DNA from 2 places in the Lysinibacillus sp. YS11 genome. Region 2 is predicted to be linked to the other one. Evidence: a T-box and tRNA genes for the amino acid it is inferred to sense, from the RefSeq annotation. Region 2 holds a T-box; the other holds one or more tRNA genes.
The links. A T-box is a leader RNA that pairs with one kind of tRNA and senses whether it is charged. The one in region 2 lies ahead of LBYS11_RS15765 (valine--tRNA ligase), so its partner is inferred to be a tRNA-Val.
Positions count from the first base shown of each region.

Region 1: it has a tRNA-Val gene. The T-box ahead of LBYS11_RS15765 (valine--tRNA ligase) is inferred to sense a tRNA for this amino acid. The anticodon was not compared.

Region 1 covers NZ_CP026007.1:3,868,588-3,872,989, forward strand. Annotated here, with positions in the region: gene LBYS11_RS19410 (S-layer homology domain-containing protein) at 1-503, opposite strand, end outside; tRNA gene LBYS11_RS19415 (tRNA-Leu) at 1,145-1,225, opposite strand; tRNA gene LBYS11_RS19420 (tRNA-Cys) at 1,272-1,345, opposite strand; tRNA gene LBYS11_RS19425 (tRNA-Gly) at 1,354-1,428, opposite strand; tRNA gene LBYS11_RS19430 (tRNA-Gln) at 1,434-1,508, opposite strand; tRNA gene LBYS11_RS19435 (tRNA-His) at 1,513-1,588, opposite strand; tRNA gene LBYS11_RS19440 (tRNA-His) at 1,624-1,699, opposite strand; tRNA gene LBYS11_RS19445 (tRNA-Trp) at 1,712-1,785, opposite strand; tRNA gene LBYS11_RS19450 (tRNA-Tyr) at 1,799-1,882, opposite strand; tRNA gene LBYS11_RS19455 (tRNA-Thr) at 1,892-1,967, opposite strand; tRNA gene LBYS11_RS19460 (tRNA-Phe) at 1,980-2,052, opposite strand; tRNA gene LBYS11_RS19465 (tRNA-Asp) at 2,068-2,143, opposite strand; tRNA gene LBYS11_RS19470 (tRNA-Met) at 2,147-2,221, opposite strand; tRNA gene LBYS11_RS19475 (tRNA-Val) at 2,248-2,323, opposite strand; tRNA gene LBYS11_RS19480 (tRNA-Glu) at 2,339-2,413, opposite strand; tRNA gene LBYS11_RS19485 (tRNA-Ser) at 2,438-2,529, opposite strand; tRNA gene LBYS11_RS19490 (tRNA-Asn) at 2,535-2,611, opposite strand; rRNA gene rrf (5S ribosomal RNA) at 2,628-2,743, opposite strand; rRNA gene LBYS11_RS19500 (23S ribosomal RNA) at 2,856-4,402, opposite strand, start outside.
Region 2 covers NZ_CP026007.1:3,169,372-3,173,773, reverse strand. Annotated here, with positions in the region: gene LBYS11_RS15780 (SRPBCC family protein) at 1-397, shown strand, start outside; gene LBYS11_RS15775 (valyl-tRNA synthetase) at 568-1,242, shown strand; gene LBYS11_RS15770 (hypothetical protein) at 1,219-1,413, opposite strand; T-box leader at 1,516-1,773, shown strand; gene LBYS11_RS15765 (valine--tRNA ligase) at 1,854-4,402, shown strand, end outside.

The sequences.
Region 1 (4,402 bases), 700 kb from region 2:
TCATCTTGACTCACATCTGTAAAGTTTATTTTTTGTTGAGAATTTTCTGATTTTAAATCATAGGCTAATGAGATAATTTTTGCCATCTGTGCACGAGTCACAGGATCATTCGGTCTGTATTCACCTTCAGATCCCACAATAATTCCTTTATCGGCTAATGCAGCAATATATTTATAGAAATTATGCTTTTCAGAGACATCTTTAAATCCTGGGTTCTTAATATTAGTTGTATCTAAATCTAATGCAAGTGCGATGATTTTTGCAGCATGGGCGCGAGTTAAAGGTTCTTTTGGACGGAAAGTACCATCTTCATAGCCACTTATAATATTACGTGCATGTAAACTATTTACTGCTTCATAAAAGTATGCATTTGACTGTACATCTTTGAATTTAGTTGCAGCTGCGTTAGCATTTGGTATCACTGTCACTAAACTACCTACCACAACAGATGCTGTAACTGTAGATGCTATTATCTTGTTAAAATTTTTATTCTTTTTTTTCATAATCTCACATTCTTTCCCTCATTATTGATGGTGACTTATTTACTAATAAATAGTAATTTGCGATATATCTTTTTGTATGTTTTTTTAAATTGGAATATCTCCCTTTCTTATTATAATTCCACAATGGTTTTTGGGTAGTTATTACCAAATATTTTAGATATATCCTTTTTTGCTTTCCATTTTAGAGAAATTAGTCTACCTATCATACAAATGTGGTAAAAATATTTTATAATAAATAGTAAAATTAATATATATAAATTTTGAATTAATAGAACAAAAATTTTAGTTCAACTTCATGCATGACCCATACGTTGTGATTGATGTTTTCATGTTTCATCGATACAAAACATATCTTAATGCCACTTGTTTCTAAGTGAAGGAAGAAACTAAACTCTGTCTTGTCATTTTCTGCTTTTAAGAGGCAAGTACACATTAATTTATCAGTTAACGTTACCATAATGAAGGTAGATTATATTAAATAACTTTAGTTTGCTAATACAGCGCAAAATATAGCTGCTGTAAAGGCAAAAATATGACCCATTCAGTCCCCCGCTCCTTTATCTATGTTTATATACTTTCTATAATTTTTTACAACAAAAAAAAGAACCCCTGATATATCAAGGATTCTTCGTTGTAATTGATACCGGTGGTCGGGGTCGAACCGACACTCCAAAGGAACACGATTTTGAGTCGTGCGCGTCTGCCAATTCCGCCACACCGGCATAATGGAGATAAAAAAATCGGATAAACCGATTAACAGTTAAAATATGGAGGCGGCAACCGGATTTGAACCGGTGATAAGGGTGTTGCAGACCCGTGCCTTACCACTTGGCTATGCCGCCGTCATACATGGAGCGGAAGACGAGGTTCGAACTCGCGACCCCCACCTTGGCAAGGTGGTGTTCTACCACTGAACTACTTCCGCAAAAATGGCTGGGGTACTAGGATTCGAACCTAGGCATGACGGAATCAAAATCCGTTGCCTTACCGCTTGGCTATACCCCAACAATGGGGCGACTGATGGGAATCGAACCCACGAATGCCGGAACCACAATCCGGTGCGTTAACCACTTCGCCACAATCGCCATTGTATTATGATGTTTATTAATTTTATATTAGATGGGGCGACTGATGGGAATCGAACCCACGAATGCCGGAACCACAATCCGGTGCGTTAACCACTTCGCCACAATCGCCATAAAATTAATTGGCAGGGGCAGTAGGAATCGAACCCACACCAAAGGTTTTGGAGACCTCTATTCTACCGTTGAACTATGCCCCTAAAATAATAAAACTGGTGGAGGGGGACGGATTCGAACCGCCGAACCCTAAGGAGCGGATTTACAGTCCGCCGCGTTTAGCCACTTCGCTACCCCTCCGGGAAAATCTGGTGCCGGCTATAGGAATCGAACCCACGACCTACTGATTACAAGTCAGTTGCTCTACCTGCTGAGCTAAACCGGCAAAAAAACAAGATGGGTCAGGACGGAATCGAACCGCCGACACTTAGAGCTTCAATCTAATGCTCTACCAACTGAGCTACTGACCCATATTTTAAAATAAATGGCGGTCCCGACCGGGATCGAACCGGCGATCTCCTGCGTGACAGGCAGGCATGTTAACCGCTACACCACGGGACCATTTGGTTGCGGGGGCTGGATTTGAACCAACGACCTTCGGGTTATGAGCCCGACGAGCTACCACTGCTCCACCCCGCGATAATACTATAATGTTGTAAAAATAATGGTGGAGGATGACGGGCTCGAACCGCCGACCCTCTGCTTGTAAGGCAGATGCTCTCCCAGCTGAGCTAATCCTCCATCTGGGTATTGAATTGGTGACCCCTACGGGATTCGAACCCGTGTTACCGCCGTGAAAGGGCGGTGTCTTAACCACTTGACCAAGGGGCCATCGTTTGGAACACATCAAAGTGTTGGCGGAGAGTAAGGGATTTGAACCCTTGAGACAGTGTTAACCGCCTACACGATTTCCAATCGTGCTCCTTCGGCCACTCGGACAACTCTCCAAGAATGGCTCCGAAGGCAGGACTCGAACCTGCGACAACCTGATTAACAGTCAGGTGCTACTACCAACTGAGCTACTTCGGAATAATTTTAGTATATAGCCTAGCGACGTCCTACTCTCACAGGGGGAAGCCCCCAACTACCATCGGCGCTAAAGAGCTTAACTTCCGTGTTCGGTATGGGAACGGGTGTGACCTCTTTGCCATCATCACTAGACTATTTGAAAGACAATACTTATTATAACATATCTTATAAAAATTACAAGTATATTCTAATATTTTATTCTTTCAAAACTGGATAAACGGTGCATTGAAAGTTTCAAACTTTTTTGGTTAAGTCCTCGATCGATTAGTATTCGTCAGCTCCATGTGTCACCACACTTCCACCTCGAACCTATCTACCTCATCGTCTTTGAGGGATCTTACTTACTTGCGTAATGGGAAATCTCATCTTGAGGGGGGCTTCATGCTTAGATGCTTTCAGCACTTATCCCGTCCACACATAGCTACCCAGCGATGCCTTTGGCAAGACAACTGGTACACCAGCGGTGTGTCCATCCCGGTCCTCTCGTACTAAGGACAGCTCCTCTCAAATTTCCTACGCCCACGACGGATAGGGACCGAACTGTCTCACGACGTTCTGAACCCAGCTCGCGTACCGCTTTAATGGGCGAACAGCCCAACCCTTGGGACCGACTACAGCCCCAGGATGCGATGAGCCGACATCGAGGTGCCAAACCTCCCCGTCGATGTGGACTCTTGGGGGAGATAAGCCTGTTATCCCCGGGGTAGCTTTTATCCGTTGAGCGATGGCCCTTCCATGCGGAACCACCGGATCACTAAGCCCGTCTTTCGACCCTGCTCGACTTGTAGGTCTCGCAGTCAAGCTCCCTTGTGCCTTTACACTCTACGAATGATTTCCAACCATTCTGAGGGAACCTTTGGGCGCCTCCGTTACCTTTTAGGAGGCGACCGCCCCAGTCAAACTGTCCGCCTGACACTGTCTCCTGCCCCGCTAAGGGGCATGGGTTAGAATTTCAATACAACCAGGGTAGTATCCCACCGACGCCTCCTTCGAAGCTGGCGCTCCGAGATCTCTGGCTCCTACCTATCCTGTACAAGTTGTACCAAAATTCAATATCAGGCTACAGTAAAGCTCCACGGGGTCTTTCCGTCCTGTCGCGGGTAACCTGCATCTTCACAGGTACTATAATTTCACCGAGTCTCTCGTTGAGACAGTGCCCAGATCGTTACGCCTTTCGTGCGGGTCGGAACTTACCCGACAAGGAATTTCGCTACCTTAGGACCGTTATAGTTACGGCCGCCGTTTACTGGGGCTTCAATTCGCAGCTTCGCTTGCGCTAACCACTCCTCTTAACCTTCCAGCACCGGGCAGGCGTCAGCCCCTATACGTCACCTTACGGTTTTGCAGAGACCTGTGTTTTTGCTAAACAGTCGCCTGGGCCTATTCACTGCGGCTCTCATGCGCTTGCACGCTCAAGAGCACCCCTTCTCCCGAAGTTACGGGGTCATTTTGCCGAGTTCCTTAACGAGAGTTCTCTCGCACACCTTAGGATTCTCTCCTCGACTACCTGTGTCGGTTTGCGGTACGGGCACCTCTCACCTCGATAGAGGCTTTTCTTGGCAGTGTGAAATCAGGAACTTCGTCCATACGGACTCGCCATCACAGCTCAACGTTACAGTGTGCGGATTTGCCTACACACACGCCTTACTGCTTGGACGCGCACAACCAACGGCGCGCTTACCCTATCCTACTGCGTCCCCCCATTTCTCAAACGGTGAGGAGGTGGTACAGGAATATCAACCTGTTGTCCATCGCCTACGCCTATCGGCCTCGGCTTAGGTCCCGACTAAC
Region 2 (4,402 bases):
ATGGGATTTCGTTAGTGATATGGAAAAATGGGCAAAGCTTGTCCCTGGTTATAATGCACATGAAATGATTGATGAGAAACACTCCACTTGGACTTTTAAAGGCAATGTTGGCGTTTTGAAAAAAACAGTTGAAGTAGAAATTACAATCTTAGAATGGATAGCACCATCAAAAGTTACATTTGAATTAAAGGGGCTTTCTGATAACTTCACAGGAAATGGCTATTTCCTCGCAGAAAGTATCGACGCTGAAAATACTAAAATGACAGGATTCTTAGAAGTCATTGCAGGCGGGTTAGCTGGCCCTGTTCTCAATCCGATTTTTAAACCGATCGTACCAAAGGCAACTCAAATGCTAACAGATCGTGTAGCTAATAAAATTAAATTAGTAAATGTTTAATGATACGAACATCCATGGGAATGGCATGCTAGACTATTACTTCTAGCATGCCATTTTTTTAGTAGTATCTATTTTTAACTCTGTTCAAATGGCAACATCCTAGCATACTATCCTTCAAATCGTCATATGATGCAAAGGGAGGGATTATTATCGAATACAAAACTTGGAATATGCGCGAAACATTTTGTTTTCCTGGATATGGCTGCCCAACTGAAATAGCAGCTGTTCAAATTAAGCCACAGTGGCAGGCAATGCAGTTAGAGGATTCTTTGCGACTTATGGGCATCTATCATATCACCGCACACGTTCGCTTTGATTTTCAAGATATGCAAGCATTTGCAGAAAATGAAGATTTAATTACAATTGATGCCCTTGATATTCAAGGAGATACTGGTTATTTTGAGTATGCCGTTCCTTTACATGTGGATTTACCAAAAGAATCAGATGTCAAAGATTTAATGGTCAAGGATATTCGCCCTAGTCTAACAAATCAGATGTGTCAGCTTGAGTGGACAGTCACAAGCGCTTTCAATGAGTATGAACCTGTTGTTGAAAAAGATGTGTTAGACAATCCGCACCTATCAACACATGCTTTCGAACAAGAGGAGACATTGGCTGCAATTGAAGAAAGTGTTCAAGTGAAACAACCTGCCGCAGTAGCAGCAGCTTCACGCCAAGAGAATTCTACAACAGTTGACCAAAAAGCTGTATTAAGAGAATCCTCAAGCCATATTGTTGTACGCGAATCCAGTACTTGGCATGAAGTGCCTTCTATGATTTGGGATCTAACAGAAGAATATACACCGCTTAAAGTTCGTGTTTCAAATGATGTCTTTCAAAAGTAAATAGCAGAGAAGTAGCAGGAGTAATAAGAAGACTAAATCACCTGATGTTGGCACAATAATGACACGGATAAACTGAAAAGCACAAATCGGCACGATGATGGTTCTGCAATAAAAACGAACTTGTCGTAGCCAAGGTGGTAAAAGCCAAGGGTTATACTTGCGTCGTCGCATTTGAATTGTCACTTCCTTTTCTATTTACTTTCCTCTTACTAAAAGATGACTAAATCACTTGAAAAATGACACGATCCTGCGGTACAATAAGGAAAATCAAATACAGATGCTATGATAGGGAAGAGTAAATTTTGACTACATTTTCAGAGAGGAAACGGTAGCTGAGAAGTTTCTATTTGTACGAAATTGAAGGTAGCCCTTGAGCAGCTTTAGTGAACTAATAGTAGTTAAAGCCGGTTAAACACCGTTACCGAATTGAGAGCCAGTAGAATAGGCTGAGAAAATATGTTATTTAATATTTATCTTAACCCTGCTGGAATTAAAGGTGGTACCGCGAACTAAAACTCCTTCGTCCTTTTAGACGAGAGGAGTTTTTTTATTGGGTAAAAAATAAATAGTATTTCTTTACCAACAGTTTTCAAACAATAGGAGGAGTCAATATGACAGAAAACATTTCAATGCCAACTAAATATGACCCACAGTCCATTGAAGCTGGTCGCTATGAATGGTGGTTACAAGGGAAGTTCTTCGAGGCACAGCCTGAAAGTGGGAAAAAGCCCTATTCAATCGTTATTCCACCACCGAACGTAACAGGTAAATTACACCTTGGTCATGCTTGGGATACAACATTACAAGATATTCTCATTCGTATGAAACGCATGCAAGGCTATGATGCCCTATGGTTGCCAGGTATGGACCATGCTGGTATAGCAACACAGGCAAAAGTAGAAGCCAAGCTGCGTGAGGATAATATTACACGTTATGATTTAGGACGTGAAAAATTCCTCGAAAAAACATGGGAATGGAAAGAAGAGTATGCTGGACATATTCGTGATCAATGGGCAAAGCTTGGTCTTGGATTAGATTATACACGTGAACGTTTCACATTAGACAAAGGTCTTTCAGATGCCGTAAAAACAGTTTTTGTTCAGTTATATGAAAAAGGTTTAATTTATCGTGGTGAACGTATTATCAACTGGGACCCAGCAGCAAAAACAGCATTATCTGATATCGAGGTAATTTATCAGGATGTGCAAGGTGCCTTCTATCATATGAAATATCCATTAGCTGATGGCTCTGGCTATGTAGAAGTTGCTACAACACGTCCCGAAACAATGCTTGGTGACTCTGGGGTAGCTGTTCACCCGAACGATGAGCGTTATCAGCACTTAATTGGTAAAAACGTTATTTTACCGATTGTAGGTCGCGAAATTCCAATTGTTGCTGATGAGTACGTTGATATGGAATTTGGTACTGGGGTTGTAAAAATGACACCAGCCCATGATCCGAACGACTTTGAAGTTGGTAATCGTCATAATCTAGAGCGCATTCTAGTAATGAATGAAGACGGCACAATGAATGACCTTGCTGGCAAATATAAAGGAATGGATCGCTTCGAATGCCGCAAGCAAATTGTTGCTGATTTACAAGAAGCAGGTGTGTTAATTCGCATTGAAGAGCATATGCATTCAGTAGGACACTCTGAACGTTCTGGTGCTGTTGTTGAGCCATATCTTTCAGCACAATGGTTCGTTAAAATGCAACCACTTGCTGATGCTTCCCTAGAGCTGCAAAAGGACGAAGAAGGGAAAGTAAACTTTGTTCCTGCTCGTTTTGAAAACACATATTCCCGCTGGATGGAGAATATACGCGATTGGTGTATTTCTCGTCAATTATGGTGGGGCCATCAAATCCCAGCCTGGTACCATAATGAAACAGGCGAAATATACGTAGGTAAAGAAGCCCCAGCAGATGCAGAAAACTGGACGCAAGATGAAGATGTACTAGATACATGGTTCTCTTCAGCACTATGGCCGTTTTCTACTATGGGTTGGCCAGATGAAGCAAATGAAGAATACAAACGTTACTATCCAACAAATACATTAGTAACAGGCTATGATATTATTTTCTTCTGGGTTTCTCGAATGATTTTCCAAGGCCTTGAGTTTACAGATCAACGTCCATTTAAAGATGTGCTAATTCATGGTTTAGTACGTGATGGTGAAGGGCGTAAAATGAGTAAATCACTTGGCAATGGTGTTGATCCAATGGATGTCATTGAACAATACGGTGCAGATTCATTACGCTACTTCTTAGCTACTGGTTCATCACCTGGTCAAGATTTACGCTATACAACTGAAAAAGTTGAAGCAGTATGGAACTTTGCCAATAAGATTTGGAATGCATCACGTTTTGCGCTTATGAATATGGATGGTATGACATATGATGAGATCGATTTAACTGGTGAAAAATCTGTAGCTGACAAATGGATTTTAACGCGCTTAAATGAAACGATTGAACGAGTAACCTCTCTTGCAGAGCGTTATGAATTCGGCGAAGTTGGCCGTGAATTATACAATTTCATTTGGGATGATTTCTGTTCTTGGTATATTGAAATGGCAAAATTACCACTTTACGGTGAGGATGAAGCAGCTAAAAAGACAACTCGATCTATTTTAGCTTACGTACTAGATCAAACAATGCGTCTTTTACATCCATTTATGCCTTTCATTACAGAAGAAATCTGGCAGCACTTACCACACGAAGGTGAATCTATTACAGTGGCAGCATGGCCAACAGTACGCACAGATCTTCATTTTGCTGATGAAGCAGATAATATGAAGCTCCTAATGGATATTATACGTTCAGTACGTAATATTCGTGCGGAAGTAAATACACCGATGAGCAAAAAAGTACCGTTATTTATTTCAGCGAAAGATGCAGCAACAGCAGCTGTACTTAAAGATAATCAAGCATATCTAGAAAAATTCTGTAATCCTGACACTTTAACAATTGGTGAAGGTTTAGAGGCCCCAGGACAATCAATGACTGCTGTTGTGACAGGAGCACAGGTATTCCTGCCTCTTGTTGGACTGATCAATCTTGAGGAAGAAATTGCCCGTCTTGAAAAAGAATTAGAGAAATGGGCAAAAGAAGTAAAGCTTGTTACAGGTAAATTATCGAATGAGAAGTTTGTATCGAAAGCACC